One region of the Peribacillus sp. QJM3NY_7 genome, then DNA from elsewhere that is predicted to be linked to it. Evidence: riboswitches for the same ligand, from Rfam matches in the RefSeq annotation. Region 1 holds a riboswitch; each other region holds the start of a gene.

The links. Region 1 has a riboswitch for S-adenosylmethionine ahead of metK (methionine adenosyltransferase). Riboswitches for the same ligand answer to the same signal wherever they lie in the genome.
Region 2: another riboswitch for S-adenosylmethionine. It lies ahead of AC0VX1_RS02660 (sugar ABC transporter substrate-binding protein); the one in region 1 lies ahead of metK (methionine adenosyltransferase).
Region 3: another riboswitch for S-adenosylmethionine. It lies ahead of AC0VX1_RS21270 (methionine ABC transporter ATP-binding protein); the one in region 1 lies ahead of metK (methionine adenosyltransferase).
Region 4: another riboswitch for S-adenosylmethionine. It lies ahead of mtnW (2,3-diketo-5-methylthiopentyl-1-phosphate enolase); the one in region 1 lies ahead of metK (methionine adenosyltransferase).

The regions. Positions count from the first base shown of each region.
Region 1 covers NZ_CM149663.1:4,907,944-4,916,067, forward strand. The annotation lists gene AC0VX1_RS23625 (hypothetical protein) at 1-138, shown strand, start outside; gene AC0VX1_RS23630 (alpha/beta hydrolase) at 202-1,005, opposite strand; gene AC0VX1_RS23635 (gamma carbonic anhydrase) at 1,216-1,734, shown strand; gene metK (methionine adenosyltransferase) at 2,024-3,217, opposite strand; SAM riboswitch class I at 3,381-3,543, opposite strand; gene pckA (phosphoenolpyruvate carboxykinase (ATP)) at 3,962-5,548, shown strand; gene AC0VX1_RS23650 (nucleotide sugar dehydrogenase) at 6,492-7,793, opposite strand; gene AC0VX1_RS23655 (glycosyltransferase) at 7,835-8,124, opposite strand, start outside.
Region 2 covers NZ_CM149663.1:540,239-548,362, forward strand. The annotation lists gene AC0VX1_RS02655 (GTP-binding protein) at 71-2,812, shown strand; SAM riboswitch class I at 2,907-3,012, shown strand; gene AC0VX1_RS02660 (sugar ABC transporter substrate-binding protein) at 3,128-4,240, shown strand; gene AC0VX1_RS02665 (sugar ABC transporter ATP-binding protein) at 4,297-5,799, shown strand; gene AC0VX1_RS02670 (ABC transporter permease) at 5,801-6,805, shown strand; gene AC0VX1_RS02675 (nitroreductase family protein) at 6,872-7,495, opposite strand; gene AC0VX1_RS02680 (winged helix-turn-helix transcriptional regulator) at 7,621-7,971, shown strand.
Region 3 covers NZ_CM149663.1:4,430,460-4,438,583, reverse strand. The annotation lists gene AC0VX1_RS21305 (ABC transporter ATP-binding protein) at 1-488, shown strand, start outside; gene AC0VX1_RS21300 (YmaF family protein) at 587-925, opposite strand; gene AC0VX1_RS21295 (zinc-dependent alcohol dehydrogenase family protein) at 1,111-2,088, shown strand; gene AC0VX1_RS21290 (amidohydrolase family protein) at 2,265-3,575, shown strand; gene AC0VX1_RS21285 (hypothetical protein) at 3,678-3,851, shown strand; gene AC0VX1_RS21280 (nuclear transport factor 2 family protein) at 3,964-4,332, shown strand; gene AC0VX1_RS21275 (GNAT family N-acetyltransferase) at 4,405-4,872, shown strand; SAM riboswitch class I at 5,014-5,125, shown strand; gene AC0VX1_RS21270 (methionine ABC transporter ATP-binding protein) at 5,467-6,483, shown strand; gene AC0VX1_RS21265 (methionine ABC transporter permease) at 6,505-7,155, shown strand; gene AC0VX1_RS21260 (MetQ/NlpA family ABC transporter substrate-binding protein) at 7,177-8,049, shown strand; gene AC0VX1_RS21255 (M20 family metallopeptidase) at 8,083-8,124, shown strand, end outside.
Region 4 covers NZ_CM149663.1:3,159,417-3,167,540, forward strand. The annotation lists gene AC0VX1_RS15040 (YncE family protein) at 1-366, opposite strand, end outside; gene AC0VX1_RS15045 (hypothetical protein) at 486-752, opposite strand; gene AC0VX1_RS15050 (hypothetical protein) at 860-1,102, shown strand; gene AC0VX1_RS15055 (DUF2188 domain-containing protein) at 1,139-1,306, opposite strand; gene AC0VX1_RS15060 (CobW family GTP-binding protein) at 1,373-2,299, opposite strand; gene AC0VX1_RS15065 (cupin domain-containing protein) at 2,734-3,267, opposite strand; gene AC0VX1_RS15070 (methylthioribulose 1-phosphate dehydratase) at 3,292-3,921, opposite strand; gene AC0VX1_RS15075 (2-hydroxy-3-keto-5-methylthiopentenyl-1-phosphate phosphatase) at 3,918-4,577, opposite strand; gene mtnW (2,3-diketo-5-methylthiopentyl-1-phosphate enolase) at 4,584-5,816, opposite strand; SAM riboswitch class I at 5,925-6,078, opposite strand; gene AC0VX1_RS15085 (pyridoxal phosphate-dependent aminotransferase) at 6,197-7,369, opposite strand; gene AC0VX1_RS15090 (carbon-nitrogen family hydrolase) at 7,469-8,124, shown strand, end outside.

The sequences.
Region 1 (8,124 bases):
ACCTTCAAATCCATTTATCTCCTATCCACTGCATTATCCAACAAAAAGGAACTTCCTCATTTGAACCAATTTATGTACCCGGTTACTTTCTGGGCACCGGTCATCAAGTCGAACGAATTGCTTAAAAACGCAGGCTGATCCAAAAAAACTGCCGAAGGCTAACTTCGGCAGTTTTTCATTTATCCTGAAGTATGTACGGAATCAAACGACATACCCTAATATCTTTAAACGGTTTTCAACAAAACTCAGCGCATATTGAAATACATCATCACGCTCCGGTTCATTGAAGATTTCATGATAAAGCTTCGGCCATTCCTTATATTGCTTTTCACTGGCCAAATTATAATTGAACCACTCACGAACCGCCTTCTTGTTCACGATTCGGTCATCTCCGCCCTGCATCACCAAAAGCGGAACATCCTGAAATTCAGGAATCTCTTCAAAAGCATCCTTCATAGCCTGTGCAAGCTCGCGATACCAGCGAACCGAAACCTTTGTGATATATAAGGTATCGTTTCTATCGGATTCACGAATTTCCGCACTTCTCGTCGCCATTTCAGGTGTCAATCCGGAATCCACCCTGAACTGAGGCATAACGATGTTCAAACCATGCGAGAGCATTGTAAGGAACTTCCGCGGCTTCGTCACGAGGCCCAAGCAAGGAGAAGAAAGAATCACCCCTGCAATGTCCCATTCCTCTTCCTGAAGAAGGCGTATCGAAATCAAACCGCCCATGCTGTGTCCAAGTAAAAAGACCGGCAACGAATATTCATAAGCCTCTTCTATCCAGCTTTTCACTTCGTCCAAATACTCATCAAAGGAATCGATATGTCCCCGGTAGGCGCGAGTAGTCATACCCTGCCCAGGAAGGTCGCCCATGACGACATGGTATCCAGCTGAAAGCCACATTTGTGTTATCCACTTATAACGCCCGTGATGTTCCATTGCCCCATGAATGATGACAATGACGCCCTTTGCGTCTCCTTCTGTCTCCCATTTCCACATTCGAAATCCCCCTTTCACTTTTCACTTGTTGTGTACGATCCATGATAGTTGAAATAATATATATAAATTATAACCATATTCGTGATTTTCGACAAAAAAGAAATCTAACAAGTTGTACATTGCTATTATAAATAGCCAAGTGTATTTGCATACGGTATATTAAAATAATACATAAAAACATTCACTTCGGAAAGGAAATGATTGAAAATGATTATTTATCCGTATAAAGGCAAAGAACCTGAAATTGCTGAAAGCGCTTATATTGCTGAAAATGCTGTCGTCACAGGTGATGTCAAAATTGGCGACGAAACATCAATCTGGTTCAATTCCGTCATTCGCGGTGATGTATCCCCAACCATCATCGGAAAAAAAGTCAGTATACAGGATAACAGCATCCTGCACCAAAGCCCAAATAATCCATTGATCATCGAGGATGAAGTAACCATTGGACATCAGGTCATATTACATAGCTGTAAAATCCGCAAAGGAGCTTTAATTGGCATGGGATCGATCGTACTTGATGAAGCCGAAATCGGCGAAGGGGCTTTCATCGGTGCCGGCAGTCTCGTTCCCCAAGGCAAAGTCATTCCACCGAATATGTTGGCATTCGGACGTCCAGCTAAAGTCATCCGTGAAATCAATGAAGAAGATCGTCAGGATATGGAACGCATCGTACGCGAATACGCCGAAAAAGGCCAATACTATAAAACGGCGGAACGAATAAAGTAACGCACGTTCACTTGACTGAAAATTACGAGTACGTGAACGCAACTCACGAGTATTTCGCTGAAACTCACGAGTATTTGCTCCAAATTCACGAGTATTTCGCTAAAACTCACGAGTATTTGCTCCAAATTCACGAGTATTGCTCCAAACTTACGAGTAAATCGCTCTAGCTCACGAGTATGGCCCTTAAAGTTTAATTTCTTTGGGATTTCTTGAATTATTCCCGCAGACGGCTAAGTTAATCCATAAAAAAGGTGCCCCGCAAATAACGGGACACCTTTTTTTATATGAATTACGCTTGTGCTTTTAATGTTTCTGCTTTGTCCGTGCGTTCCCATGGAAGATCGACATCTGTACGGCCGAAGTGTCCGTATGCAGCTGTTTGTTTGTAGATTGGGCGACGAAGGTCAAGCATTTTGATGATACCAGCTGGACGAAGGTCGAAGTTTGCGCGAACTAGGTCAACAAGGACTTCTTCGCTAACTGTACCAGTTCCGAACGTATCAATGGAGATCGATACAGGCTCTGCCACACCAATTGCGTATGCCAATTGAACTTCCGCTTTATCGGCAAGGCCGGCTGCCACGATGTTTTTCGCAACGTAACGTGCAGCGTATGCAGCAGAACGGTCAACTTTAGTAGCATCCTTACCAGAGAATGCACCGCCGCCGTGACGAGCGTATCCGCCGTAAGTATCAACGATGATTTTACGTCCAGTAAGACCAGCATCCCCTTGAGGTCCGCCGATTACGAAACGGCCAGTCGGGTTGATGAAGTACTTAGTATCTGCATCGATCAACTCGGCTGGAACGACAGCTTTGATCACATGTTCTTTTAGATCGGCTTGAATTTGTTCAAGCGTAATTTCTGCATCATGCTGTGTAGAGATGACGATTGTATCTACACGTACAGGACGGTTATTCTCATCATATTCCACGGTTACCTGTGTTTTACCATCAGGGCGTAGGTAAGCAAGAGTTTCATCTTTACGAACTTGAGCCAAGCGGAATGAAAGTTTATGCGCCAATGAAATCGGAAGCGGCATAAGCTCTTCTGTTTCATTACAAGCGAATCCGAACATAAGACCTTGGTCCCCTGCACCGATTGCATCGATTTCTTCATCTGACATGTTTCCTTCACGAGCTTCCAATGCTTTATCGACACCAGCTGCGATATCGGCAGACTGCTCATCAATGGAACTCAAAACGGCACAAGTTTCAGCATCGAAACCGTATTTCGCACGTGTATAGCCAATTCCTTTAACCGTATCACGAACGATACGCGGGATATCCACGTAAGCGGACGTTGTAATTTCACCAGCAACAAGTACAAGACCTGTAGTTACACTAGTTTCACACGCAACACGTGCATTTGCATCCTTAGCTAGGATAGCATCTAAAATGGAATCTGAAATCTGATCACAAATTTTGTCCGGATGGCCCTCTGTAACAGATTCAGAAGTAAATAGACGTTTCTTTGACATCATATTTCCTCCTTGGAAGTTAGTATGTTGTAGGCATAAGCCTGATTTTTACGGAACTCGTTTCCCTCATTAGTTTCAACTATAGACACAGAATTACTTATAAAAAACACAAAAACCTTCCCTGGCAAATGAGGAAAGGTTTAAAATTCTGTCTTCTATCCTTTCACTCTTATCGTTCAAGGGTTTTTTACCTTGCTCAGGTTAGCACCATCACCACTATTCCTTGAAGACCTTCGCTTTATTTTCGGCGATCGATCTTGGAGTCAAGTTCAATATGGCAGGTTGCTGGGTTTCAAAGGGCCTGTCCCTCCACCAACTCGGGATAAGAGAATCCGTACAATTTAAGATATTATCGTATCTGGCTGGAACTTGTCAATGCTTTTCTAAAAAGAACATTTCCACCCAGAATGGCGTTCATTTGAAAAAACATGTTGATACTAAGTCCTAGAGGGGTTTACAACGCAAAATACGAATAGGAATATTGTAAATTTCCATTAATAATAAAGTATTGAACATCGAAAAGGAACGACACCCTGACTTTCCTATTACTTACTTACTTCCTATTTAAATAAATTTTTCCTCATGAAAGTATATGCGATCATCCTGACTCGGTTCCTGCCGGATTAAAATGATTAATGCGGCTAGCTGAAAATAATCACAAATTAAAAGAAATAGTATAGACTAATTAAATGAATGTGTTATACTAATTGTAATCTAAAAACTCAAACAAAGGAAGGTACCTCATATATGAATTCTGTAGATGTTTCTAATGAGTTACACCAATTATTAACAGGAAACAATGTGCAAACTCAACTATCAGTTCCTCAATTGGTCGAAAAAGTACTAAGCAGAAATGAAGGCGTTTTAACATCAACCGGCGCGGTAAAAGCTGAAACTGGCAAATATACTGGTCGTTCACCTAAAGATAAATATATCGTGGAAGAAGCATCAGTTAAAGATAAAATCGATTGGGGTCCAGTGAACCGGCCGATTTCCGAAGATGTGTTCAATAAACTATATAATAAAGTAGTTGACTACCTAAAAGCAAAAGAAGAGATTTTTGTTTTTAAAGGTTTCGCTGGTGCAGACGAATCATCACGTCTTCCCATCCGTGTTGTTAATGAATATGCTTGGCATAACCTTTTCGCCCATACTTTGTTCATCCGTCCAAACGAAGAGGAACTGAGAGGTCACGAAGCTGAATTCACGATCGTTTCTGCACCTAACTTCAAAGCGGACCCAGAAGTGGACGGAACTACATCCGAAACGTTCATCATCGTATCATTTGAACGCCGTACGATCCTGATCGGCGGAACGGAATATGCAGGAGAAATGAAAAAATCGATCTTCTCGATCATGAACTACTTACTTCCAGAGGCTGGAATCCTTCCAATGCATTGCTCTGCCAACGTAGGACGTGAAGGGGACGTCGCTTTATTCTTCGGACTGTCCGGTACGGGCAAAACAACTTTATCAGCAGACACTAGCCGTAAATTGATTGGCGATGATGAGCACGGCTGGTCTTCTAACGGCGTATTCAACATCGAAGGCGGCTGCTATGCAAAAACGATCAACCTTTCTCGTGAAAAAGAACCGCAAATTTTCGATGCAATCCGTTTTGGTGCTGTATTGGAAAATGTTGTTGTTGACCCGGATACGCGTGAAGCAAACTATGATGACAGTTCATTGACTGAAAACACTCGTGCTGCTTACCAAATGCAAGCAATCGATAACATCGTGAACCCAAGTATTGCAGGACATCCAAATACAATCATTTTCTTAACGGCTGATGCTTCAGGCGTTCTGCCTCCAATCAGCAAGCTTTCCAAAGAACAGGCAATGTTCCACTTCCTAAGCGGATACACTAGTAAATTGGCTGGTACTGAAAGAGGCGTAACTTCACCGGAAGCTACATTCTCCACTTGCTTCGGTTCACCATTCTTACCGCTTCCAGCTACACGCTATGCTGAGATGCTTGGTGATAAAATTGACGAGCACAATGCAAAGGTATACCTTGTCAACACAGGATGGACTGGCGGTGCATACGGAACTGGAAGCCGTATGAAACTTGCTTACACCCGTGCAATGGTACAAGCGGCGCTTGAAGGTGAATTAGCGAACATCGAAACGATCAAAGATGATATCTTCGGTTTGGATATCCCGCTTCATGTTCCTGGTGTTCCTGATGAAGTGCTTCAACCAATCAAGACTTGGGCAGATCCTGCCGCTTATAAAGAAGCAGCAACAGACCTTGCCGCACAATTCCGTGCAAACTTCAAGAAATTCAAAAGCGTTCCAAGTGAAATTGAAGAACTTGGCGGCCCGACAGCTTAATAAATTGTACACAAAAGGACCAAGCTCTTGCTTGGTCCTTTCAGTTTGTCGGTAAGAAACGTCACTTCCCGAACCATGATTATGGATTACTTTATTAAGTGCCATAGAAAGGGAAATACCTCGTCTACTGTCGAATAAAGTACCAAGTAACCCGAAATACGGCATCTTCGCTCGAACTTACTGCCTTACACCCGAATACGCGTCTACCGTCGAATTCACTGCCTTTCAGCTCGAAATACGCCATCTACCGTCGAATTCACTGCCTTTCAGCTCGAAATTCGCCATCTGTGGTCGAAATACTGCCTTATAGCACGAAATAAGGCTCTTTCAGTCGAATTCACTGCCTTACAGCTCGAAATTCACCATCTGTGGTCGAAATACTGCCTTATAGCACGAAATACGGCATCTTCGCTCGAACTTACTGCCTTACACCCGAATACGCGTCTACCATCGAATTCACTGCCTTTCAGCTCGAAATACGCCATCTGTGGTCGAATTTACTGCCTTATAGCCCGAAATACGGCTCTTTCAGTCGAATTTACTACCTTACAGCTCGAAATTCGCCATCTGTGGTCGAAATACTGCCTTATAGCACGAAATACGGCATCTTCGCTCGAACTTACTGCATGCCTTACACCCGAATACGCGTCTACCGTCGAATTCACTGCCTTTCAGCTCGAAATTCGCCATCTGTGGTCGAATTTACTGCCTTATAACCCGAAATATGGCGGCTGCGCTCGAATAATTGGCTAGCCGAGACTCTCCTAGGATGCTTGCGGTGAGGAGGCTTGACGTACAGGAAGCGGATCTGAAAACAACTGGATCGTTTCCACGTTCTGAAAGGGCCTCGTTCTTGCATGGTCCTTTTTTTCAGTGGAAAAAGGGCACTGTGATAGTCAGTGCCCCCTTAATCGTTATTCCATTATCGATGTTGTCCAAGTTTTTAGATGATCGCTTTATTCCTGTCTTTTTTCATGGACACCGTTTTGTATTGATATATATTGCCCAGGTTGGCCACCGGGATATCTGTTTTCGTTGCATCAATGCAATTGCGTGTATCTAGAACTAATTTATTGCTCATGAGATTCGATAGCTTATCATAATCCATCTGTTTAAATTCATCATGGTCAGTCAGGATAAGTATCAAGTCGGCATCAATTACAGCGTCTTCCACTGATACGACTGGCATCTTTCCAGATTTGACATGCGGGTCATGCAAGGCTACATCCATGTTTTCCATCCCCATCAAGATATTGACGACATCAATGGCGGGACTTTCACGAATATCATCTACATTTCCTTTGTATGCTAGACCGAAAACAGCTACTTTTGGCTTCCGGATCCCCTCTAGCATCATCCTTACGGAATTAACGATGTAATAAGGCATCGATACGTTGGTATCACGGGCCAATTTAATGATTCTCGCATACTCTGGCGCCTTTGCAACGACGAAATACGGATCGACCGCTAAACAATGGCCGCCAACTCCCGGTCCTGGTTGGTGTATATTGACACGAGGGTGTTTGTTTGCCATCGATATGACATCCAAAACATTGATGTCCAGCTCGAAACAGATTTTCGTCAGCTCATTCGCAAGGGCGATATTTACATCCCTGAAGGTGTTTTCCATCAGTTTGGACATTTCAGCAGTTTTCGCATCGGTCTGAATGATCTCCCCTTGAACGAAGGTTTTGTAAACAAGACTTCCTTTATATGAGCATGTTTCGGTGATGCCCCCGACGATACGGTTATTATGAACCAACTCTTCAAGAATCCTTCCAGGTAAAACGCGTTCCGGACAATGTACGAGGAAAATGTCTTTTCCGATGGTAAGGCCCGTCCTCTCGATCATCGGTTTAATATGATCATCCATGCTTCTTGGCGCTATCGTCGATTCGATAATGATGACATTTCCTTTTTTGATAAAAGGAAGAATGTTTGAGGTTGCATCCATGACATGTGTTAAATCACAGGATTGGTGCATGTCCTTTTTATTTGGGGTAGGCACCGCGATGATGAACACATCCGCATGTTCCGGGCTTAACGCAGCTCGGAACTTATTGGAAGCAATCACTTCTTCTAATACCTCATCCAATCCAGGTTCTTCGATATGGAGCCTGCCGCTATTCAAATTGGAAATAATTTCAGGATGGATATCCACGCCGACAACATCGACACCGTATTTCGCAAACATTAAAGAAGTTGGAAGTCCTATATAACCTAGTCCGATTGTACAAAGTTTCATATAAACCACTCCTATCTATTTTTCTGCTGCACTCAAATTTGTTAGGCTGTTTGATAGATTTCGATAAAGATTTCCTTCTCTTGTTTCCAATTGTATTTTTGTCGCGCCTTCAGGCAGTTTTGGCTCATTTCCGCCCTTTTTTCAGGATGCTTCAATAAGTAATTGACACCTTCGGCAATTGATTTTGGATCATGCGAATCGACACATACACCGATTTTTTCCGTATCGACAACCTTTTGAATTTCAGGAAAGCTGCAGGCAACCACTGGCACACCGCTCATCATGTATTCAAACAATTTATTTGAAGAAGCGGAGTAGTGATTAAAGCAGA
Region 2 (8,124 bases), 1.2 Mb from region 1:
CTGCTATGAGTCTTATAGAATCAGTGATTATCCTTTAATTGAAAATATGAAATATATCGGGGGAATAAAGATGGACGAACGTCTGATCGGAAAAAAATATTATGAAACGATGCTTGAGGATACAAGGAAGCATCCCATTCAAGCTTTGGGTGAAATGTTCCTCGTGGAACAAAAAAAGGAAAGATCCGATTTAACCGCAATTAGATTTGCACAAGGAGAGGTATATTTTCAGCACCATGACTATGAAGCAGCCATTTTTAAATGGGAAAACATAGAAGGGGAACTTGGTTCATGGGCGAAGAAAAACATCGCTGATGCGTATTTTGAATTGGATATGTATTCAACCGCAGAGGATATCTATAAATCCGTCGATACGGATGAATCTGTCTTGAAAACAGAAGTTCTTTTGCAGCTGTTTTCCCTGTACATAGTGGAATCGAGAAATGATTTGGCTTCCAAAGTCGTGAAAGAAGCAGTCGAGTTTCAACCAGACTACCCGAATGTCACTGAAATTGCACGCGCCTTTTTTGAAGAACAAAAGGATTGGAACAGTGCGGTGGTATTAGCGGCGAATGAAAGTATCCGTACAGAGTCAATGGGCTGGTTCGATGTGCTGAAAACGTATATCCAGCAGGGTGTTGCCCAATCGATGGAGCCGGATTATTTCTCAACTGTCCTTGGTTCGCTATACACACTCGACCAGGAACGTTTCGAGAAAATGACGGTTGCCCTTTGGAAAAATTATAAATATACGGATGCTTATTTCGAATGGTTAAGAGTGATTAATAATTTGATAGATACCATCGAATTGAACCATGCGGATGTATGGGATGAGCTTTCCGTCTATTACAGGGATGCATATGCAGGTTTGTTAGAAGGAACGCATCTAATCAAAGAATTAGGTCCTGTCGTGCCAAGGTTGCTGGAAAACTGGCTCAAAATCGCAGACGGGGAGCTTTCGCTGTTTGCGGCGGCATCCACGTTGTCCTGGAATGAAATCTTCCCGGATACGATTAATGCGCTGGTCATTCAGGATGCGGAGAGCCTGCTTTCGAAATCGCCTAAATTGGGAGGCGGACTGGAAGCGGGAGAGAAACTGTTCAATTCCATTATCCAGTGGGCTGAAGATAATGATTTAAGGGTTGGAAATAAGCTTAAATGGATGGTGGAGGGGCTTAAAGATACCAGCAATTTCAATCTCCTTCTTGCAGGAAGTACAGGAAATGGCAAGACATCCTTTATTCAGTCAATCGTTGGAGAGAGCATTGCTGCTGAGGACCATTCTTCCCTAGTCAGTGTCAAAGACGGGGATGATTTGGAAATCCTTGAAATTACCGATACAGATAGCAAAGTTGTCGAGGAGCTAACTGATTTGGATGAAACACGCCGTCAGCGCGGGACTATAGTCGATGTGACAATCATCAGTGACTACCTAAGAAATAATCATTTGCGATTATTGGATACACCGGGTTTCAATGGGGAACAAAGCGTGGAATCCGATTTCCAAGGCTATTTACATGGCAGTGATGGCCTGATGTTCGTTCTTGACGCCCGGGCTCCTTTCACCGGCAGCGAAAGGGATCTGTTATTGGAAATTCAAATGATGGCACCTAAACTGCCGATCCATTTCCTATTAAATAAAATGGATACGATATACAGTGATCAGGTCGCAGTCCGGATGGAAGACGAAACATGGGATAAAGTGAATGCATATTTCCCGAATGCGAAAGTGTTCGCTTTCTCCAAACATTATGACAGCAGGCAGCAATTGAAGGACCTTTCAGCCTTCCTTCAATCGAATTATCAAGATGATAATTGGAAGGAAAGAAGATCTGAAAAAATCCTGGCATTCATTCGTAAAACTTTATCTTATCTATTAGAAAAACGGACAGCCAATGAGCGGAAATGCGAGCATTCCATCTCTTGGAATGAGCAGATGGAAGTGAAACTGAATGGAGCGGTCAATCAACTGGCTGATCTGGAAAAAGAAAAAAGTGAAAATATCATAAGGTCGTATCGTTCGCTTAAGGACGAAGTGAAAAGTCAGCTTTATTCAAAAATTCCTGAATTACTGAGGGATTGCTCTAAATCGTTAACGGAAAGCAGTGATTTCAGTCAGGTCCATGTACAGTTAAACCAGGAAATGAATGAGCGGATTCAAAACTTCATTTCTGACAAGATCATGCCTCAATATTACCGTTCTCTTCAAGACTGGATTGCCAGTTCCCAAATGGAGTTCTCACAAAGCCAGCAGTTCATGGATGAGATGAGTGCCGGATTCAATGAATTATACAAAGAAGAACGGATTACACTGGCAGGTGACTTCAGGGTATTGGATGACTGGCGCCGTGATGCCGACCGGATGACAAGCAGTATCCGCATCGAAAACGTTAATATCCTTTTGCGCAGGACTCCATCACAATTGCTGCTCAAAGGAGCAGGTAAGCTATTTGGGGCGATACCGCAAAATAAGGCCAATATGTACAATCGTTACAAGAAATACCTGGAAAGTGAAGATTACCTGGATGTTGCCGAAATGATCACGGAACGTTTCCTAACCCAATTTGGATTGTTTGAAAAATCATTGGATCGGGACATCTCACTTTTCTATCGCAGTTCATTTGCCTTACTTCAAAAAACGATAGAGCAGACGCAGACTGAAATAAAAGACCACCAGGCTGCATTGGAGCATATGAAAGAAAATCCTGAGGTTTACCGTGATCCGATCACGTTGTTCGAAGTGAAATTAAGGCAGTTGGAGAGGCTTGAAAAAATCGAGAAAAAGCGTCTAGCCCAGCTCCAAAGAAAATAAAAATAACAGGAAACATTTCAAATATTCAAAAATCTATTGACTTTACGACTATATCCCTATAAAGTGATAATTACGAAAACGTAACACAATATATCTCTTATCAAGAGTGGCGGAGGGACTGGCCCTAAGATGCCCAGCAACCGTTCCATTAGGAATTGGTGCTAAATCCTGCAAAACAGAAATGTTTTGACAGATAAGAGAGGGACAAGTCTGCAAAACAGCCGATTAAACCTCTCTATATTAGAGAGGTTTTTATTTTGGGATTTACACCGACTTAACTGATAAGACTAATTAGAAAACATGGAGGGGAACAAGATGAGAAGGTCTATTAAAGGGATATTCATTTCTGCCATCGCTTCGGCTTTGCTTTTAACGGGTTGCTCTGCAGGGCAGAGTTCCACAGAATCGAAGAAAGAAGAAAAAGTATCATTTGAAAATGTCCCGGAGAGATTTGCTGATGGCGATGGAGCCAAAATCAAAGTGATCCGTAAAATTGGCGGTGATGATCATACTGCCCAATACCTGGCGGGGGCGAAAGAAGAAGGAGAAGCACTGGGGTTTCAGGTCGATACGTACACAGCCAATGGTGATACGGCTAAATACCATGATGCGATAGCACAGGCTTTGGAAGAAGATTACGACGGCTATATCATTTCACATGGTGATGATGCCGCAACTGTAAATGACGTTCAGAAGTTGGTTGATGCAGGTAAAAGCGTTGTCACATTCGATTCAATAAGCGATCTATCTAAAATAGAGGGCGTGACATTAACTTCACAAGATGATGAAGCGCTGGCAACATTGGCTTTCGATAAACTGATAAAAGAACAGAAAGGTGAAGCGGCAATTGCATATCTTTGGGTGGATGGTTTTCCTCCAATGGTAAGAAGAAATGCAGTCTATCAGGAAAAACTAAAAGAAAATCCCGGGATTAAAGAAGTCGAAAGATTCGGAGTGGCATCCGCAGATACTTCGGTTCAGACACAAAATGCTGTAGCCGCAATGCTGAATAAATACCCTAAAGGTAAATTGGATGCCATTTTCGCAACATGGGATGCCTTTGCTATCGGTGCAGCCCGGGCGATTAAAGAAGCGGGCCGCGATGAAGTGAAGATATATGGAATTGATGTTTCGAATGCAGATCTCCAGGAAATCCAATCGGCTGATAGCTCTTGGTCCTACACGGCAGCAGTCGATCCCAAGTTGATCGGTGCAGTGAATATGAGGATATTGGCTAAAAAATTAGCGGGTGAAGAAACACCGCAAACATATGATTTGGAGGCATCACTCATTTCGCAAAAGCAAATCCAAGCTTCAAAAGAAGCGGTAAACATGGCAAACCTGTCTGATATTGTCGATGGCTGGGGTGTATCGACGGAATTTGAAGAAGATTGGATGAAGGTTTTGAAAGATCATTATAAAAAATAAAAAGAGACACTCTCTTTCCAGCGAAGGGAGTGTCTGTTCTATAAGGGGGAATGGACATGGGCAAGCAACTAGAAATGAAGATGATTTCGATTGAATTTCCGGGGGTGAAGGCGCTAAGTGATGTTGATTTTTCCGTACAATCAGGAACAGCCCACGCATTGGTCGGTGCAAACGGAGCAGGGAAATCGACGTTAATGAAAGTTTTATCGGGAGCCCATGTTCATTATTCAGGTGACATTTTTATTGATGGGATGAAGCGGGATATCCGCTCGCCAAAAGCTGCTCAGGCACAGGGCATTCAAATAGTTCATCAGGAAGTGGATACCGCCCTTATCCCTTATTTAACAGTTGGGGAAAATGTAATGTTGAATGATATGGTCCAAAACATGGGAAAAAAACAAAGGGTACATTGGAAAGAACTGCACAACAAAGCCACTTCTATTCTTGAAGATATGAAAATTCATGTCCCTTCGAAAAAGTTGGTTAGAGACCTGACCTTGGCTGAAAAACAGATGGTCCTGATAGCAAGAGCCGTTTCGACAGAATGCAAATTCCTGATTCTCGACGAGCCAACTGCTCCGTTAAGTCATACGGAGACGACAGAACTTTTTCGAATTGTAAATGAATTAAAGCAAAAAGGCGTGGCAATCATTTTCATTTCACATCGTCTGCCTGAGATTTTTGAAATCTGTGAGGAAATTACGATCATGAGGAATGGGGAGCGTGTCACTTGTCGAAAAATCGAGGACATAACCCGTACCGAAGTGGTAGAGAACATGCTCGGGAAAACCATGGATGAACAGTTTCCTGAAGTGAATGCTTCGATTGGAGACGTAATTCTGGAAGTGAACGGATTGTCAGATGCCGAGAAAGTTAAGAATGTCAGTCTGAATATTAAAGCAGGCGAGATAATCGGCTTGGCTGGGCTGGTCGGGGCTGGGAAAACGGAGCTGTGTAAAACCCTTTTTGGTCATACGTCCATCACAGCGGGTGAAGTCATCCTGAATGGTCGAAAGCTTTCTCTGAAATCACCGCATGAAGCAGTAAAAAGCGGGCTGGCACTTGTACCTGAGGAACGCAGGAAAGAAGGGGTCCTTGTACAGGAATCAGTCTCGGCAAACTTGACTGCAGCCAGTCTCGGCAAATTCTGCAAAACATTCAGTGTCGTCGATCGTAAGGCGGAAAAGGAAAAGGCGAAGGAAATGATCGCAAGTCTCGGCATTAAAACACCTTCAGGGGAAGTGAAGGTCGAAAACCTATCCGGTGGTAACCAGCAAAAAGTTGCGATTGGAAAATGGCTTATGGCAGATGCGGATGTATACATATTCGATGAACCAACGAAAGGGGTCGATGTCGGAGCCAAGAAGGATATATTCGAATTGATTGCAAAGCTTGCAAGGAATGGAAAAGCGATCATTTATGCATCCTCCGAGCTTACCGAAATCATTGGCCTTACCAACCGGACCTATGTGTTATATGACGGGAGCACTGTCATCGAATTAGAAACAAGCAAAACGAATGAAGAAGAACTACTATTCTATTCAACAGGAGGTAAATAGGATGAGCATACCCATTCCTGTTACACAGACAGCGAAAGCGAAGAAAAAGGTGGAACTATTCGACTTTTTCTATAAATACGGCACAATATTGACGATTATCATTCTGATTGGAATTTTCGCCGTATCCAATCCATCTTTCATCCAAACGTCTAACCTGATAAACATCCTGCGTTCCATTTCAATCGTGACCATCATTGCGATCGGCATTACGATATCACTGACCGTGGATGGCTTCGACCTTTCCGTCGGCTCCGTCGCATCATTGGCCAATGCCATCGTCATCTCGATGTTTGTCTGGTTTTCCCAGGATACATTCATCGCCATATTAGCTGCGGTCGGTGCCTCACTTTTCGTAGGGGCTTTGAATTCATTCATGATCGTTAAATTGAGAATTCCCGACATGCTGATGACTTTGGCTACCATGTTCATTATCCAGGGAATTGCCCTTACCTATACAAAAGGGGCTACGGTTTCGCAAAATATGGTCATGCCAGACGGGACGTTCGCAACAGGACTGATCAGCCCGTTTTTCGCCAAAATTGGCCAGGTACCGTGGATAATCCTGATCATGGCCGTCATTGTGATAGCGACCCATATCTTTTTGACTTATACGAAGCACGGTCGTTATATGTACATTATTGGGGGGAATAAGGAAGCGGCGAGACTTTCCGGGATATCGGTTAATAAATACAAAATCCTTGCCTATCTGCTTTCGGCTCTATTTGCTGCAATCGGGGGGATTGTCCTTGCTTCAAGGGTCATGACATCGGAAATCAATTCAGGGTCACCCTATTTAATGGATGCCGTCGCGGCAGCCTTCATTGGTTCCTCCGTTTTGGGAGCGGGAAAACCGAATGCGTTTGGAACCTTTGTCGGAGCAGTCCTGATCGGAATCCTACAAAATGGGCTGATCATGATGTCCGTTCCGTATTATGCGATGGATATCGTCAAAGGAACAGTGCTGGCCCTTGCACTCGCTGTAACCTATTATAAGCAAAAACATTAAAGTTTTACGAAAGATTAAGAAGAAAGAGGAAGAGGGTTCTTTTTAGCCCTCTTTCCAATACACTCACTATATTTTGTTTTTATAAATGACTTTGCTAACGTCGTGTCTTACTGTTTTGTGACCTTCTTTCATTCCTTTCCCCATGGCAATAAGCATAACATCTAAATACCTATCGGAAATGTTTAAGGCTGACTTTAATTGTTCGGAATCATACCCGGACATTGTAATGGTTTCAAGACCTGCCTCGTTCGCCAATAAAACTAATGACATTGACGCCAGGCTTGCGTCTCTTATTAATTCAACCTTTAAATCTTCTTTTGATTTATTTAGATAATAATTGATCGCCGCGTTTGTTAGATAATCCCTTACTGATGCGTCAAAATAACCTTTTTGGAACTCATCCTCATGTATCATTATGATATTTTCCTTTTCGAATGCTTGATAATCACCTAGTATAAAAATCAGTACTGAGGCTTCAATTACCTGTTGTTGATTAAAAGCGATGGGCAGTAACAAATTCTTTAAATATGGTTCATCTATAACCAGGTATCGTGTTGCTTGAATATTGTTTCCGTTAGGCGATTTACTGGCTCCTTCAATAAGTGCCGCCAACGTTTCTGGACTAATTTTATAATGGGGATCATACTGCCTTACGGAACGTCTTTTTTCTATAGTCTCTCTTACACTCATCATGTTCACTCCCAATGTTATATTTGCTTTATAATCAGAGTATAATGGACCCATGATGTAGAAGAAAATAACGCACAATAAAGTGGCATAGCCACCTTTATGTGCCTATTCAGGAGGAATGAGGAGTGAAGAGTCTAAATACGGGAATAAATATTTTCATGAATACTGTAGGAGGAAAGTGGAAATGCTTAATCCTCTTTTTTCTGAGTCAAAAACCAATGAGGACAAAAGAGTTTTATATTCTAATACCGGCCATAACCCAGAAAGTCTTAACCGACCAATTAAAGCAGCTGGAAAGAGATGGGCTTGTCCGAAGAGAAGTATATAAAGTAGTACCACCAAAAGTAGAATATAGTTTAACTGAGTTAGGTCAATCATTTGTACCTGTATTAAATACAATGTGTGAATGGGGCACTACATATGCAGTCGAACAAAACCTCGAAAGGCAAGATCAAATCTGTCGTCATCATAAATAAGATCTGCATCAACTAGTAGTATGGACTTTTTTGATAAGTTCAGTAAGGCAAGCAGAATTTAATATTATTAGAGGAAATGTCTTGAAGATGACTTTTGGCATTCTCTCTAAAGATTGTATTGAACTAACAGGTGCTTTCCTTTAAAGTTGCTTT
Region 3 (8,124 bases), 480 kb from region 1:
GCAGGCATCCGCACAAAGGCTTATTTTCCAGACAAACCCCAGAAGATCATAGGATTGTCGAACGTGCCTTATCAGCAACAAAAATGACGGAGTTCGCTGATCGGACATTGGATGCATTATCTGGAGGACAAAGGCAAAGAGCATGGATTTCGATGGCCTTGGTACAAGAAACCGACCTTTTACTGTTAGATGAACCGACAACCTATCTGGATTTAGCGCACCAAATTGAAATATTGGAATTACTGCGCGATTTAAACGAAACGTATGGACGCACGATTGTCATGGTTCTGCATGATTTGAATCAAGCGGCACAGTATGCCGATCATCTGATTAGCATCAAGCAGGGAAAAATCTATAAAGAGGGACCGCCTGAAACGGTATTCACAAAAGAGATGATCAAGGACGTTTTCAGACTGGAATGCTGTATTATTGAAAACCCTGTTGATCAAACGCCTCTATGCATTCCCATTGGTTTATCTCAGGATTAGAAAAACTATTTCTAATAAAGTTAGAGATGCATTTAGAGTCTATCGAAGGCAAAAAAACATCAGGGGGATTTCCCATCCCCCTGATGTTTTTTTTGTTCTTATTTATTTCCTGGAGCAGGTTGGTCGACCCCGTTAATTCTATGTCTATGCCCATCATCTTCCGTTGTGTAAAAATCGTAATAGTGAACGTGCATTCCATTTCCAACCGGAATGGGCGGTCCCGAATATGCCTTATAATAATGGGAATGTCCATCCTCAAATAACACATATCCTTCAGTATAATGAATATGTCCTCCCTCTTGTGCTGAAATTGGCGGGGATGTTACATCTAAACATTGATGGACATGGCCGTCCGCTATGGAAGTATAATCAACAGATCCATGATTGTGATGTGGTACAAAACCAGATACAAAATCATTTTTTCCTACCTTATTCAATCTCTTCACCCCTTGTACATAATAAAAAACGTTTTATAAAACATATGCTTGGAACAACAAGATGATTCTTAACGACAAATTTATGGAAGGAGGGATTAAAACGTGGAAAACCAGAATCATAATATAATAATTCCACAGTTAAATGTTAAAATGGAAAGACTTATATATTAAAGGAGACTACTATTTTGGAAGCCAAATGTATTAAATTCTATGAGTTTGGGGATCCGCAAAAGGTATTAAAGGTTGAAAATAAATGTATACAAAAACCTTTCGAGGGGGAAGTCCTCGTTCGGATGATCACACGTCCCATTAATCCGTCTGACTTGCTGCCCATTCGCGGTGCCTATTCCCACAGAATCCCCTTGCCTTCCATACCTGGTTATGAAGGGGTCGGCATTGTTGAAGAGGTGGGTCCAGCAGTTTCGAAAGAGCTGATAGGCAAACGTGTACTGCCCTTGCGCGGTGAAGGGACCTGGCAGGATTATGTTAAAACATCAGCGGAGCTGGCCATCGTCATTCCGGATTCGATTGAAGACCATATAGCAGCGCAATTATATATAAATCCGGTAACCGCATGGCTAATCTGTACAGAAGTATTAACTTTGAAACCGGATGATGTATTACTCGTAAATGCTTGCGGATCTTCCATTGGCCGTATACTCGCCCAGTTATCCAAGATTCTTGGATTTAAGCTGATTGCTGTAACGAGAAACGATAAGTATACGGAAGAACTGCTTAAACTTGGTGCTTCATATGTGATCGATACATCCCGATCATCATTGCATGATACTGTGATGGAAATGACGAATGGGCGCGGTGCGAAAGCGGCCATAGATTCAGTGGGCGGCACCGATGGTTCAGAACTGGCTTTTTGTGTACGGCCTAATGGCATCTTATTGACGATTGGCCTTTTATCAGGACAGTCAGTGAATTGGGCGGAAATTTCACGAAGGACAAAAGTGGATGTTAAAATGTTTCATCTTCGGCATTGGAATCAGCAGGCTTCCGTTCGAACTTGGCAGGAAACATTTAACCTTTTGATGGGGTTCATTGCTGATGAAAAGTTGAAGTTCATGATGCCCGATTCCCACTACAGCCTTCAAGATGTTCAAGAAGCGATTATTGTCACGAGCAATAAAGGGAAGATATTTTTAAGCAGCTGATTTCACAAAGGATAACCACTTAATTGAAGCATTTATCTTGGTGCTCTTCCAATAGGTTCCTAAGGTAAAGTGAAATGGCCCCTGATAATATGGAATTACTTGATTACCTGTAAGGTGCTAGTTTAGAATTCGGAATAGGACATGTTGATACTGATACGACTTTGGAGGAAATACTTATGAAAACAATATATGTGAATGCAACATTTTTTACGATGGACAAGGAAAACCAAATCATTGAAAACGGCATGATGATTGTACAAGATCATACCATATCCTACATAGGCCAGCATGATGAACAGCAATTGTCAGATGCAGATCATGTGGTCAACCTTGGCGGGAAATGGATCATGCCAGGCCTTGTGAATGCCCATTCGCATATTGTAATGACCCTTTTACGCGGTATCGGGGACGATATGCTGCTGAAGCCATGGCTTGAAACGAAAATATGGCCGATCGAAAGCCAGTTTACAACGGAAATCGCCACTGTAAGTTCACAGCTAGGCATTATGGAAATGATGAAATCAGGAACCACGACATTTTCGGATATGTTCAATCCTAATGGAATAGATGCCGGTGCCGTCATGGAGACGATAGGCGAAACAGGAATGCGTGGAGCCTTTTCCTATACGATTTTCAGCTTGGGTACCGAAAAAGACCAAAAAGCGAACCTCATGGGGGCTGAGCAGTTTTCAAAAAACTATAAAGCATTTGCCGATGGCCGCCTGACTACCATGGTCGCACCACATAGCCCATATGCCTGCACGCCTGAAGCGATCATGGAAAGTGCACGAATTGCGAAAGAGAATGATTTGATGGTGCACATCCACGTATCGGAAACGGACTTTGAAATCCTCGACATCGAAAAACGTTACGGATCCCGTCCTGTCGAGCACCTCCGCCGTCTAGGCCTGTTCGATCAGCCCACCGTCATGGCACATGGTGTGGTCCTTAATGATGAAGAGCGGGCGATCCTAAAACAGCATGATGTTCGCGTTGCCCATAATCCAATCAGTAACCTGAAGCTCGGATCTGGGATAGCAGATGTCGTAAGCCTTCTTGATGCAGGCATTAAAGTGGGAGTGGCAACGGATGGCGTTGCCTCCAATAACAACTTCGATATGTTCGAAGAAATGAGGACAGCCGCATTACTGCAAAAAGGAATATATAAGGATGCCACAAAATTCCCTGCCCAAACAGCACTCGCCATGGCCACAAGAATGGGCGCCGAAGCGATAGGCATGGGTCATACAGGATCACTGGAAGCTGGTAAAAAAGCGGATTTCATCACCATTTACCCATATAACAAAGAACACCTGCAGCCACTGAGTGAAGCCTATTCGCACCTGCTCTATGCAGCGCGCGGAAATGACGTATGTGATGTATACATTGATGGAAAAGTGGTAGTGAAAGATGGCCGCTGCTTAACGATCGATGAAGAAAAAGTAATCGCCGAAACCAATCGTCTGCAAGGCACCCTATCAAGATAACACTGATGGGAAAACGACCGGATGCACAGAAGAAAGGAGCTGCCATTAGCAGCTCCTTTTTTTTATGGGTTGCGGGAGTAAATATTTAGAGGTAAAAAAGGAATGGCCGCTAGTATTGTGGAATCAATGGTTTACTTAGAAATCCGCTGTGAGTCCAGTTACGAAGTCAGCCAGCTAAAAATAGTAATAAAATGGGGACGGCAAAAACGGTTAAAAACGAGAAAATGCCGATGGCCGCAATATGAGCCAACTGCTAATCTGCAAGCAGCTGGATAAAAAAATTTAAATCGCATGGTTCATGAATTACTGAAAATCTACGTATTAATTATTCGCGATTTTCCAATTTCGTTGCTTCGAGGGAAATGGTTGATATAGGAGGACAAGATGAATGGACAGGGAATCTTCATTATTAAAAGAGCATTTGTATCAGCTGGAGGAGAAATTGTTAAAATCTGAAGTTCGTACATCTCCAGAAGAGCTTTCATCATTATTGAAAGATGATTTCTTTGAGTTCGGCAGTTCGGGTAACATATGGTCAAAAAGCGATTTTATGGGGCAAGAGGGAGCCGGAGCTGTGAACATGACCCTAAGTCAATTTGAGATGCATCCATTGTCTGATGATACCGTGTTAATTACATACCGGATTTTTGATGAAGATAAGCTGGAACATACCTTAAGAAGTTCAATCTGGAAATGTGCGAATGGAAGATGGCAGATGTTTTTTCATCAAGGCACAAAAACAAAAGGGCCCCTTTAAGACTTTTATTTATGAAAAAGAAAGTTTTCCCTGCTTGAAAACTATTTCACTAAAATGATAGGAGTGATGAAGTTGATCTTTCGTACCATTGATACGGACAAAGATAAAGATACTATCATTAAATTTCGGAAAGATTCCTTTGTTGTAAGTTTTGGAACTGATGCGGGTTTTGGAGATGAACATGCCTATCTGCAACGAATGGAAGAAAGGGTCCGCAAATTTCCGGATGGACAGGTGATCATTGAAAAGGACCAAGAAGCGATTGGACAAATGGAACTTCAAATTCGGGAGTACGAAGGAACTGAAATTGGCTATGTGAATCTATTTTATCTTATTCCCGAATACCGCAGTAAAGGCCTTGGCAAGGAATTGGTCCGCTACGCAGAAAACTTTTTCAGGCAATTTAATGTATCCGAATATCACTTAAGGGTTTCTCCGGATAATCAAAGGGCGATTTCTTTATATACGAATTCAGGCATGGTGAAGATAAGGGAAGAAAATGAAAAATACCCTGTATGGAGAATGAGCAAATCATTATAAAAGTAGAAATATAAAATATATTGATATAATAAAAAAGTATCGATTCACTATACTATGAAACTATTTATCGCGATGAAAAATATGGTTGACTTTAGCGAAATTAGAATATATAGTGAAGGACATAATTAAATATAACGTTAATTCTTATCAAGAGATGTGGAGGGACTTGGCCCTATGATACCTCGGCAGCGGGTTTTTACTTTTGTAAAAATACTGTGCTAATTCCAACGGACGAAAGTTTGAAAGATAAGAAGGAGCTTTTCTTAGATAATTAATTTAAGAGTTTACTCTTTTTTATGTCTAAAAGAGGCCTCTTCTGTCTGATGACGGAAGAGGCCTCTTTTGTTTATTCAAAATGTATATGGTTATTTGGAGAATGGGTGCAATTACTCGTGAGTTTCGCGCAATAATCGTGAGTTTGGCGCAGTTACTCGTGAGTTTCACGTAATTACTCGTGAGTTTGGTGCATTTACTCGTGAATTTTGCAGTTTTACTCGTGAATTTCGAAAATTAACTCTATCATTATGAAACGTTGCAAAGCTCTTCTCTCTGGATAAAGAATTCGTACAAATAAACAGCGTGGGGGGAGATTGGATGATTGAGTTTCAAAATGTCAAAAAGGTTTATCAAACAAAGAAACAGACTGTCGAGGCTTTGAAGGGCATTGATTTGACAGTGGAAAAGGGGGATATATTCGGGGTAGTCGGTTATAGCGGGGCCGGAAAGAGTACGTTAATCAGGTTGGTCAATTTGCTTGAACATCCTTCAGATGGTTCGGTGATTGTTGGTGGCAAGGATTTAACCAAATTAAGCCCGAAGGAATTACGGGCAGAAAAGAAAAAAATCGGGATGATCTTTCAGCATTTCAACTTACTAAACTCAAAAACTGTTTTTGATAATATTGCCATGCCGCTGGTATTATCGGGAACTCCAGCTAAGGAAATTCAAAAACGTGTAGGCGAGCTGTTGGAGTTCGTTGGCTTATCGAGCAAAGCAAAGAGTTATCCGGAACAATTATCCGGCGGGCAAAAGCAGCGAATCGGCATTGCGAGGGCATTGGCTACGAATCCATCGATCTTATTGTGTGATGAAGCAACGTCGGCATTGGATCCACAAACAACGAGTGCAGTTCTGCAGCTCTTAAAAAAAATTAATAAAGAATACAATATCACCATCCTGCTAATCACTCATGAGATGTCTGTCATTCGGGAAATTTGCAATAAGGTAGCGGTCATGGAGGGCGGCTGCGTCGTTGAACAAGGTTCGGTTTTCGAAGTTTTTGCCAAGCCGCAAACGGATATTGCAAAAAACTTCGTGAGAACGGTCATACATGACGAAATTCCACAAAGTTTCTTAAAAAGCATAGGGTCCCATATCCCGATTATTTGGAAAATTAATTTTATTGGAACTACTTCGGGTACTCCTTTACTTTCAACGATCTCGAAGAAATATGATGTTCATTTAAGTGTCTTATCAGCCAATATTTCTGAAATCCAGGAAACGCCTTTCGGGAATTTGATCATCGAAGTGACCGGGAGCAAAAATGAGGTCGACAAGGCTTATCAATATATTAAAGATGAGGGGATTCTCGTCCAGGAGGTGCAAGTATAAATGGGTAATACGCTTTGGGGTATGGAAATAACGGCAGAACAGCTGTCGACAGCTTTCGGTGACACACTTTATATGGTAGCCATCTCATTGATATTTTCCGGATTGATCGGGCTTCCGCTCGGTATCCTGCTTGTCATTACAAGAAAGGGTCACATCCTGGAGAATAAATGGATTTTTAATGTATTGAACCCGATCATCAATATCCTGCGGTCCGTTCCTTTCATCATCTTGCTTGTAGCACTCATTCCGTTTACAAGAATGATTGTCGGCAGTGCGATCGGAACGAATGCGGCCATTGTTCCGCTAATCTTTTACGCGGCTCCTTATATTGCCCGGCTTGTGGAAAACTCGTTGTTGGAAGTGGACAAAGGGATCATCGAGGCAGCTCAGGCGATGGGGGCGACAACATGGCAAATCATTTACCGCTTTTTGATTCCCGAGGGACTTAGTTCGTTGATCCTGACATTTACAACAGCGACAATCGGGCTTGTTGGATCTACGGCGATGGCAGGTGCCGTCGGTGCAGGCGGGGTCGGGGATTTAGCCTTGGCTTACGGTTACCAAAGGTTCGATACGATGACGATGATCGTCACAGTAGCGGCGCTCGTGATCATCGTTCAATTATTGCAATCCACCGGGAACTTTGTTTCAAGAAAAATAAGAAGAAGATAAAAATAACAGGAGGCAGGAAAAATGAAAAAAATCTTATTAACGATTATGGTATTGGCATTGGCCATCGTGGCTGCAGCATGCGGGAACGATGAGGGTGCATCAGGAAGTTCGGATGATGTAAAAACTGTGAAAGTCGGTGTCAGCAGCGGGGATACGAGAACATGGGAATACATAGTCGATTTGGCGAAAGAGGAAGGACTTAATATCGAACTGGTCACTTTCAATGATTATATCCAACCGAACCTTGCGTTAAGCGAAGGTGAAATTGATGCCAATTCATTCCAAACCGTCGCCTATTTCGATGAATTCGTTCAAGATCAAAATCTGAAATTGGAGGCCATCGGGTCGACTGTCATTGCACCTATGGGCCTTTATTCGAAAAAACATAAACGTCTCGAAGATCTTCCGGATGGTGCTACGGTAGCCGTTCCGAATGAAGCAACAAATTTTGGCCGGGCACTGCTCCTGCTTCAGGAAGCTGGATTGATTACATTGAAAGAAGAATTCAATGGATCGGGATCATTGGAAATCATTAAGGAAAATCCGAAAAACTTGAAAATCCAGCCTGTTGCTGCCGGCAATACACCGCGTCTATTGGATGATGCCGATGCTTCAGCCATCAATAATAACTTTGCCGTCGAAGCAGGCCTTACATTAAAAGATTCTTTATTCCATGAAAGTAAAACGGCGAAACCATATATTAATATCATTGCAGTTAAAAAGGGAAATGCCGATCGTCCTGAGCTGCAAAAATTAGTGGAGCTTTATCAATCGAAAGAAGTGGAAGCGTTCATTGAAAAAACGTTTAAAGGAAACACCATTCCTGCCTATGTTTCTGTAGATGAATTAGTGAATTATCAAGACGCTTGGACAAAACCAGCTAATGAAAAGTAATGGATGCATTCAAGAAAAAGGGGAGATTAAGACATGGCGAAAGAATCAGTGCTGAAGCAGCATAAGCAGATCATT
Region 4 (8,124 bases), 1.7 Mb from region 1:
ATTCGATTGATTGACCGCCACGATGCTTTTTCCATCACGTAACAACTGCATATTGACGATCCCTTTTCCAATTTCCCAACTGTTTATCAGTTTTCCTGCAGATAAAGAGTACACTTGGACTTTCTCCATCTCTTTTCCATAAAGCAGGATAGTATCTTTGTCTGCCAGGAGCAGGGCTCCGGTAAATGGTTCTGAAATATCCCATTTTGCAAAAGCATGATAGTTTGCGTCTATGAAAGTCAGTGAGGTATCCTTGATATTGACAGTTGCCAGGAAAGATTGACTTTTATTGATTTTAGTAAATGCATTACCGCTAATACACCCCGTAAGCAGTACGATGGCAAGAAAAAGCCCGCCCCACTTCATAATTTTAAGCTCCTTATTCATTAAATATCTATTTTTTTAAAATTTTAACAATGATTTGTGAAAAAAGTATGAAGCATAAAAGAATATTTGCTAACAAGCATCCGTACACACTCAAAAAATCATAATCTTTCCAATTCAGTGATATAGGCCATTACAATCTCATTTTTCATTTCTTCCGAAAGCGAAGATTCCATCACGCGTTTAATAGAAAGGTAAAATTTCTCCAATACTGGTTTTCGGGCGCGGGGATGGGCATTTTCATCCAAAAGCTCTCGTCTGATGAGTTCCGGCAACACTTCCCTTCCCCCTCCATCGTTCACCTTACGATTGTTCCATATGCTTAAATAAGCCACCAGTAATTCTTCTTGCCTGACATTTTCTTTCATAGTATCCCTTCCATCCATTACTAATTTATACATATTAATGTTCAAGTTTGTAAAGACTATCTTATAAGATATCATGCTTTTTAAAATCCAAAAAAGGAGTGAGTACAATGTCTCAAGTATACCGCTGTCCGAATTGCCGGACAAATAAATCTCGCTTCAATCTCATTCAGCAAGTAGCAACACCCATTAAAAAGGATCCCCAATCCGGTGAGATTGTTGAACAATATTCGAACGACTCCCTTCTGCCATTCCATCTAGCATATAATGGTCCTGAAGTTCGGGTTCAGTGCGCTGCCTGCGGATTGATAGAAGACGAAAAGACATTTGCCGCCTTTGGAATGCAACAATAAAAATGGTCAGACCCCTATGTGGGTCTGACCATTTTCTCAATCATTTCCTACTAACATCTTAGCCCGGTCTATGGCAATTGGAATGGCTTTTCCATCCTCATATCCTTCATCCAATAAAGCATTCGCGATTTCTATAGCCTTTTCCCTGACATCTTCATCTAGATTCTTCATCGAGTTTGGGTAATCGTCCTTATTCCATGGCACTGATACCGCCTCCTTAATAAGAAAGTCTTCTTTTCATGTTTCCCTTCTTTAATGGGCGGTAAACGTTTATCGGGCCGCTTTCGCTTCCAAAGCTTTCAACTGACCGATCAACATTTCCTTATCCAACTTTTCCCCGATCATGACGATATTCAATGGCATTTTCATCATTTCATTCATATACATCGGCATTCCGTAGGAGTATTGGAATAAATGCGGGTATTGTGAATGTGTAAAGGAAATATATCCTTTCATTCGATAGACCGTTTCCGGAAGGGCCCTAAGCCACTCTTCAAAGTCGGTTTGTGCCACAGCACCTTCAAATGTATGAACGATTGCAGTTAAGTGCAAATGGTCATGTACATCAAGCTTTTGATGTACATTATGCCTTTTGCTTTGCATTTGCTGCAATGATGCCAATGAAACGGCTGCATACTCCGTCAATAAACATACAGCATCCGTATTCAGCGCCTGTATCGTATATATTAGCTGTGCGGCCTCCATCTCACTTACCATATCCGCTTTATTCAATAAAATGAAATCGGCATGATGGATTTGCTCTGTAAGCAACTGTCGAAGCTGCGGAGACAGTTCCTCCCGATCGCGCCACCTTAATAAATCGACGACCGTGATGATCCCTTTATACTCAAGCTTTTTGGCGAAAATCGGCGACATGATGCCATCCAATACTTCAACTGGATGAGCTGCACCCGTCGTTTCAATATAAACCGCATCCAGTTCATTTTCGGTTAGTAACTCATGAAGCTGAACTTCCAGTTTATCTTGAATTGTGCAGCAAATGCACCCGTCAAACAACTCCTTCAGAGGCACTCCATCACCAATGAGTCCGCTGTCAACCGATACACTGCCGAGCTCATTTAAAAGCACTGCCACTTTTCTGCCCGCTTCACTTTCCTGTTTTAAAATATTTCGAAGAAGCGTCGTTTTCCCGCTGCCGAGAAAGCCGCCCAATATGTACACTTCGGTCGTTTTCATTCTTATCTGCTCCTAAATCCGGTTAAATTCGATTCCGTTAAATTTTATCATAATTAGCTTATTAAAGCACTTGCCGGATTCACATAAAAAAACCAGCCCGTAAGCTGGTTTCAGACTATGCAAATTCGAAGAAAAGCGAGTTCGTCTGCAGTTTTTTATTTAAAAACATCCAGTCGATTTCAGAAATCCTCTCCCTTTCCGCCGACTGTCTGCCAAGCCGCATCAAAGCAAGCGCCTGTGGGTTCTCGGCTAGACAGTTATTCGGCAGGAGTGTCGCAAGTTTCTTCAATCTTGCGGGATTTCTTTCCTATAAAATAGAAAAAACACAAAGGGATTAATGTTTTTTAAAAAAATCAAGATTAGGTGAGACCATTCCGACTTCCCTTTTTTCTACAAATAAAAACCAGCCCGTAAGCTGGCTTTTCAACATTGATTCATGCTTGAACTTCGTCTTTTTCGTAAATTGGCACCCATCCTGCAGCTGTTACGAAAATCCGGACAGCAACAGTTTTCCTATCTTCCGCGAGCGTGAAATAATGTCTTGTTGATTCTGGTACACTAATAAGATCTCCTGGATTAAGCCGTACATCAAACCACTGTTTATCATTGCCTTCAATGGCAAAGATACTCGTTCCACCTGCTATGAAACGCACTTCATCATCTTCGTGATGGTGTTCCTGCTTAAAGTTTTCAAGCATTTGATCCAAGTTCGGATTTGCATCGGATAATGTGATGATATCATGGGCTTTATAGCCTCTTCTTTCAGAGATTTCCGCTATCTCTGATTGGAATGTTACAAGGATTTCCTCCTTGTCAGCATCTGTTAGATCGTATTTTTCTACAAGATGTGCAGGTAATTTAGAAATGTCCCATTGCTCATAAATAACCCCTTGTGTTTCTAAAAAACCTTTTACCTGTTCACCGTTTTCAATAACCTCGTTTGTTTCATGGAATCTGATCGTCGCCATCATTCATTCCTCCTCTATGAGTATTTATCTTATAGAACCTGCAAACGCCTTTTGTTGATTAAGTAACAGTTGATATTGAAATAAAAATTCGCAGGCTTCAAGTATTCTTTTTGCCTCGAATCCGCTTTTGCCCCAAACCGTAATGCCATGATTGCGTATCAGCACAGCGCCAGAGTCTTCTTCGACATGCGGCTTGAACTTATCGGATAGCAACGGTATGTCAGCGTGATTATATATGATTGGAATCCGAAGCTCCGAATCTTCATCCCACCGACCGGTCGCTTTAATGATTTCATGATTACGAAAGGAAACTTGGCCTTCATCTCCGTACAATTCCGAAATCACATTATTTTCAACTGTATGGACATGGAGTACACAGTTCGCATTGGTTTTTCGGTAAATGTCTGTATGAAGTAACGTTTCGGCCGATGGTCTTAGGTTCGTATCTTCAACTGGTTTTCCTTTTAAATCCACCAGTAAAAAGTCCGTATCCGATTGCTTCCTTTTATCCTTACCGCTTGCGGTAATATAAAAGAAAGGGCTTTTGGGTTCGCGGATGGACAAATTCCCGCTTGTTCCCATAAACCAATCCCTTTCGGCCAGTTCAGCTTTAATATCTGCCAACTCAAGCCATTCTTTAGAATGAGTGTTCACGCTTTAACCACCTCCTGCTGCTTTATGATGTCAATTACATCAAAAAATGTTTCGAATCCTTGATGTGGAATTCCTTCCCTACCGCATTTTTCAAGCAATATGTCACGGGCTATGACAAAATCGGCCTGTTTTGCCGCTTCAAAATCCGTAACTGAATCTCCAATAACAAGTTTAAAATCTTCCGGACCCGCAATTTCCCTCATAATGGATGGCTTGCAGCAACCGCAATCATTATTACATTGCTCATCACAAGCATGTGGCCACTCAATATAAATCTTTTCCTTATCAAAAAATGCATGGTTGCAATAAACGGACTCTGTTGGCAAGATATCATTCAAAAGGGGGGAAATGAAAAAATCCATGCCCCCGCTTACAATATATAAAGGGATATTGGCTTGTTTCGTATACTCAACGAATTCATAAAACCCTGGTCGAATGCCGGCCGTTTTTCTTACATATTGGATGATGTCATCCTTCAAGCCACTATCAAGCAGGGAAAACATATCCCCAACTCCTGAAGATATACTGATTTTTTGCTGAAGGACACCGTCTTTCAACGCTTCCCATTCCGGAGGCGCAAATTTCTTCATAATTGAAATGATATTATCTGTGTTGGTGATCGTTCCGTCAAAATCACAAAAGATGATCGGTTTCATTATTTCTTATAGCCCTCCCCACAACACAAGAGCTTTTTTTAGGGTTTCTTCCTCAGCCGCCGCTTCAGAAAGTTCCTTTCCTGCCAGAACGGCTTCCACAGCAGAACGGAATGCCTTGGCACCGCCCTCTGCTCCGTCAGGGTGCCCGTGAATTCCGCCTCCGGCATTAATCACACTATCAAGCCCGAAATCCTTGATCAGGTCCGGAACCATGCCCGGATGAATGCCTGCAGAAGGAACAGGGAAGGCTTTTTTCCATGAAAGTTCATCTCTTGTCAGAGCTTCAGCAATCGCTAAGGTCTCCGTTTTTTCAAGTGCGACATTTCCATAAGGGGAAGGGAACAAGGATAAATCCGCACCTGATAATCTTACTAATTTACCAAGCAATAATGGATAGCCGATACCATAAAATGATGAAGATGCCAATGCCCCGCTATATGCGGGGTGCGCCATGATCGGCAGCTTTATACGATCATGTTCACTCAAGGCCTGCAATACATCCAAACCATATGTATGAACGTTGAACAATAAAGCATCTGCCCCTGCTTCAGCCGCTTGCTCTGCCTTATCCAATAATTCAAAAGTTTTCCCAGATAGATTGACAGCATATAAAGTACGGTGGCCAGTGGTTTCATAGACTTCATTCAATATTCTTTTTCCCGTTTTTATTCTATCGAAAAATGGAGTGAGTTCCTGGTCGAAGAGGATCTCATCATCCTTAACTAGGTCGACACCTCCCAATGCTTGTTGCTTCAGTTGCTCATTATGAAATGTTAGGTCTCTTCCCAATACACCTTTAAAGATGCTCATCACCAAGGGCCGGTTAAATACGCCAAGCTTTTCCCTTATGCCTTCAATGCCAAATTGCGGCCCGGGAAAAGCTTTTTGAATATCACCGACAAAATCCAAGTCTATAAGTTTTATTTCACCGTCCAATGAAAGTTTGCCGAAGACCGTCGTAAGGATTGCAGGTAAATCATTGGAGAAATTCCTTGCCGGATAGGCAATTTTAATCAGCGAACGGTATACTTTCCGATTAAAGTAGCTGTTTGCCCTCTCTTCTTCAGATAGGGGTGTCACCGATACGACGCGTCCCTTATGTTTTTCCAGTTGTTTCTGTACCAAATGCGGCAAGTCCGTCCATGTCCCGACAGTCAGACCCAAGGCAATGCTCTCTGCTTTTTTCTCATGATTTCCAATAAAGTCATGAATTAAATAAGTAGCGACTATCTCGCTCATCTGATCACTCCTATAACACGTTAGTAAACTCTCGATGTCACTATTGGCCTGAGATGGTCTCAAAATGGCAAAAGCCCCTTCATAAAGAAGAGGCTTTAAAAAGCCATCTTCTTATCTCCCAGCCATCGGCTGCAAGAATTAGCACCGTGCCTTGTGGATTTCAAAAAAATCCGGCGGAAGGATTCCGCCCCATTTTACAATGGAATTACGGTCGGTTGCTGGGCTTCATCGGGCTAGTCCCTCCACCTGCTCAAAATAAGAAAACGCTGATATATAAGTTGCATCCAAGTATCGAAAGATTAAGAATTTATTTTGTATTCTGACAGGTAATTCCTACTTTGTCAATAAGTTTTAACTATTTAAAGGTGAACCTTATTGCATTAAAATAAGTTTAATGTCCGTATTCGTTCCACAGCCTCTTGCAGCCGTTCTTCCGAAGTCAGTAGCCCTACCCTGACATAACCTTCGCCAAATTCACCGAACCCATTCCCTGCGGCAACAGCTACATGGGCATGCGTTAATAAATAGTCCGCAAAACTCTCGGACGTAAAACCTCCAGGTACCTTGAGCCAGGCAAAAAACGATGCCGCTGGAGCTTTGACTTCCCAGCCGATGGACCTCAATCCCTCAATGAAAACATTCCTTCGCCCCTCGTACATTTGCACTAACTGCTCTACACAGGTCTGTGAGTCAAGCAAAGCGCTTGCCGCAGCTTCTTGTATCGCCGGGAAAAGACTCACATAAAGATGGTCTTGTAATAGTTCAAGAGCTTCTATTACACTCTTATTGCCCACTGCGAAGCCGACTCTCCACCCTGCCATATTATATGTTTTCGATAGAGTGTATATTTCAACTCCTACATCCTTCGCTCCCTCCGCCTGGAGAAAGCTTATCGGTTTTTTTCCGTCGAATCCGATCGCCCCATAGGCGAAATCATGGACCACACAAATTGAATGTTCTTTTGCAAAGGAGACGGTTTCATCAAAGAAACTTTCAGTTGCAGAAGCGCCTGTGGGATTATTCGGATAATTCAAGAACATCATTTTGGCTTTATCAAGAACCTCTTTATGTATGTCATCGTATTTCGGAAGAAAATCATTTTCTTCTGTCAAGGGCATCAGTTCGGTCTTTGCCTGGGCTAAAACAACACCGGAAAGATAATCCGGATAGCCGGGATCTGGAACAAGGATTGTATCACCTGGATTCAATAAACACTGCGGAAGTTCGACAAGACCTGCCTTTCCCCCGAATAGAATCGCCACTTCACTATTCGGATCCAGCTTGACACCGTATTCCCGTTCATAAAAGACGGCAGCAGCATCTTTTAAATATTGATGTCCCCGGAATGGCGAATATTTATGATTAATCGTTTTTTCAGCGGCAGTTTGCAAACTTTTGACGATATGTTCCGGCGTCGGCTGATCAGGGTTTCCCTGGCCTAAATTAATGACATCATGTCCTTGCTCCGTGATTGCATTGACTTTTGCGACCAGTGAAGCAAAAAACTGCTTGGGCAGGTCCTGAAGCAGTCCGGATTTTTCGAATTGCACCATTTATACACCTTCTCTGAAATTTCTTGAAATTCTAGTCACAAATGATATATGTTTATCGTAGTCTTGTAAAGCATTTTTTACATGTGGGGGGTTTAAACGATGAAGTGGAAAATAGCTTGTATTCAAATGGATATAGCTTTCGGGCAACCAGATATCAATTTTCAGGTTGCAGAACAATGGATGGAAAAAGCAGCTCGGTCCGAACCCGATATCGTCATATTACCAGAGCTTTGGACAACCGGATACGACTTGACCAGGCTGAATGAGATTGCTGATCAAGAGGCAGAAAAAACGATTGAATTTCTTAAAACACAGGCACAGAAACACCAGATTCACATCATCGGAGGTTCCATTGCGAAAAAAACAAGCAAGGGAATCTATAACACCATGATCATCATCGATAAACACGGAAAGCTCATTAAAGAATATGATAAGCTTCACTTATTTCAATTAATGGATGAACATCATTTCCTGCAGCCAGGTGAAAAAGATGGTTTATTCACCCTTGATGAAAAAATATGTGCCGGGTTCGTTTGTTATGACATTCGTTTCCCAGAATGGCAGCGAGCCCATACCGTTCAAGGCGCGGAAGTTCTATTCGTTACGGCTGAATGGCCAAAGCCGAGACTCGATCACTGGAGAGCTTTATTGATAAGCCGTGCCATCGAGAACCAAGCCTATGTTGTAGCCGTTAATCGTACAGGTTCGGATGTCAATAATATATTTGCGGGCCATTCCTTGATTATTGATCCATG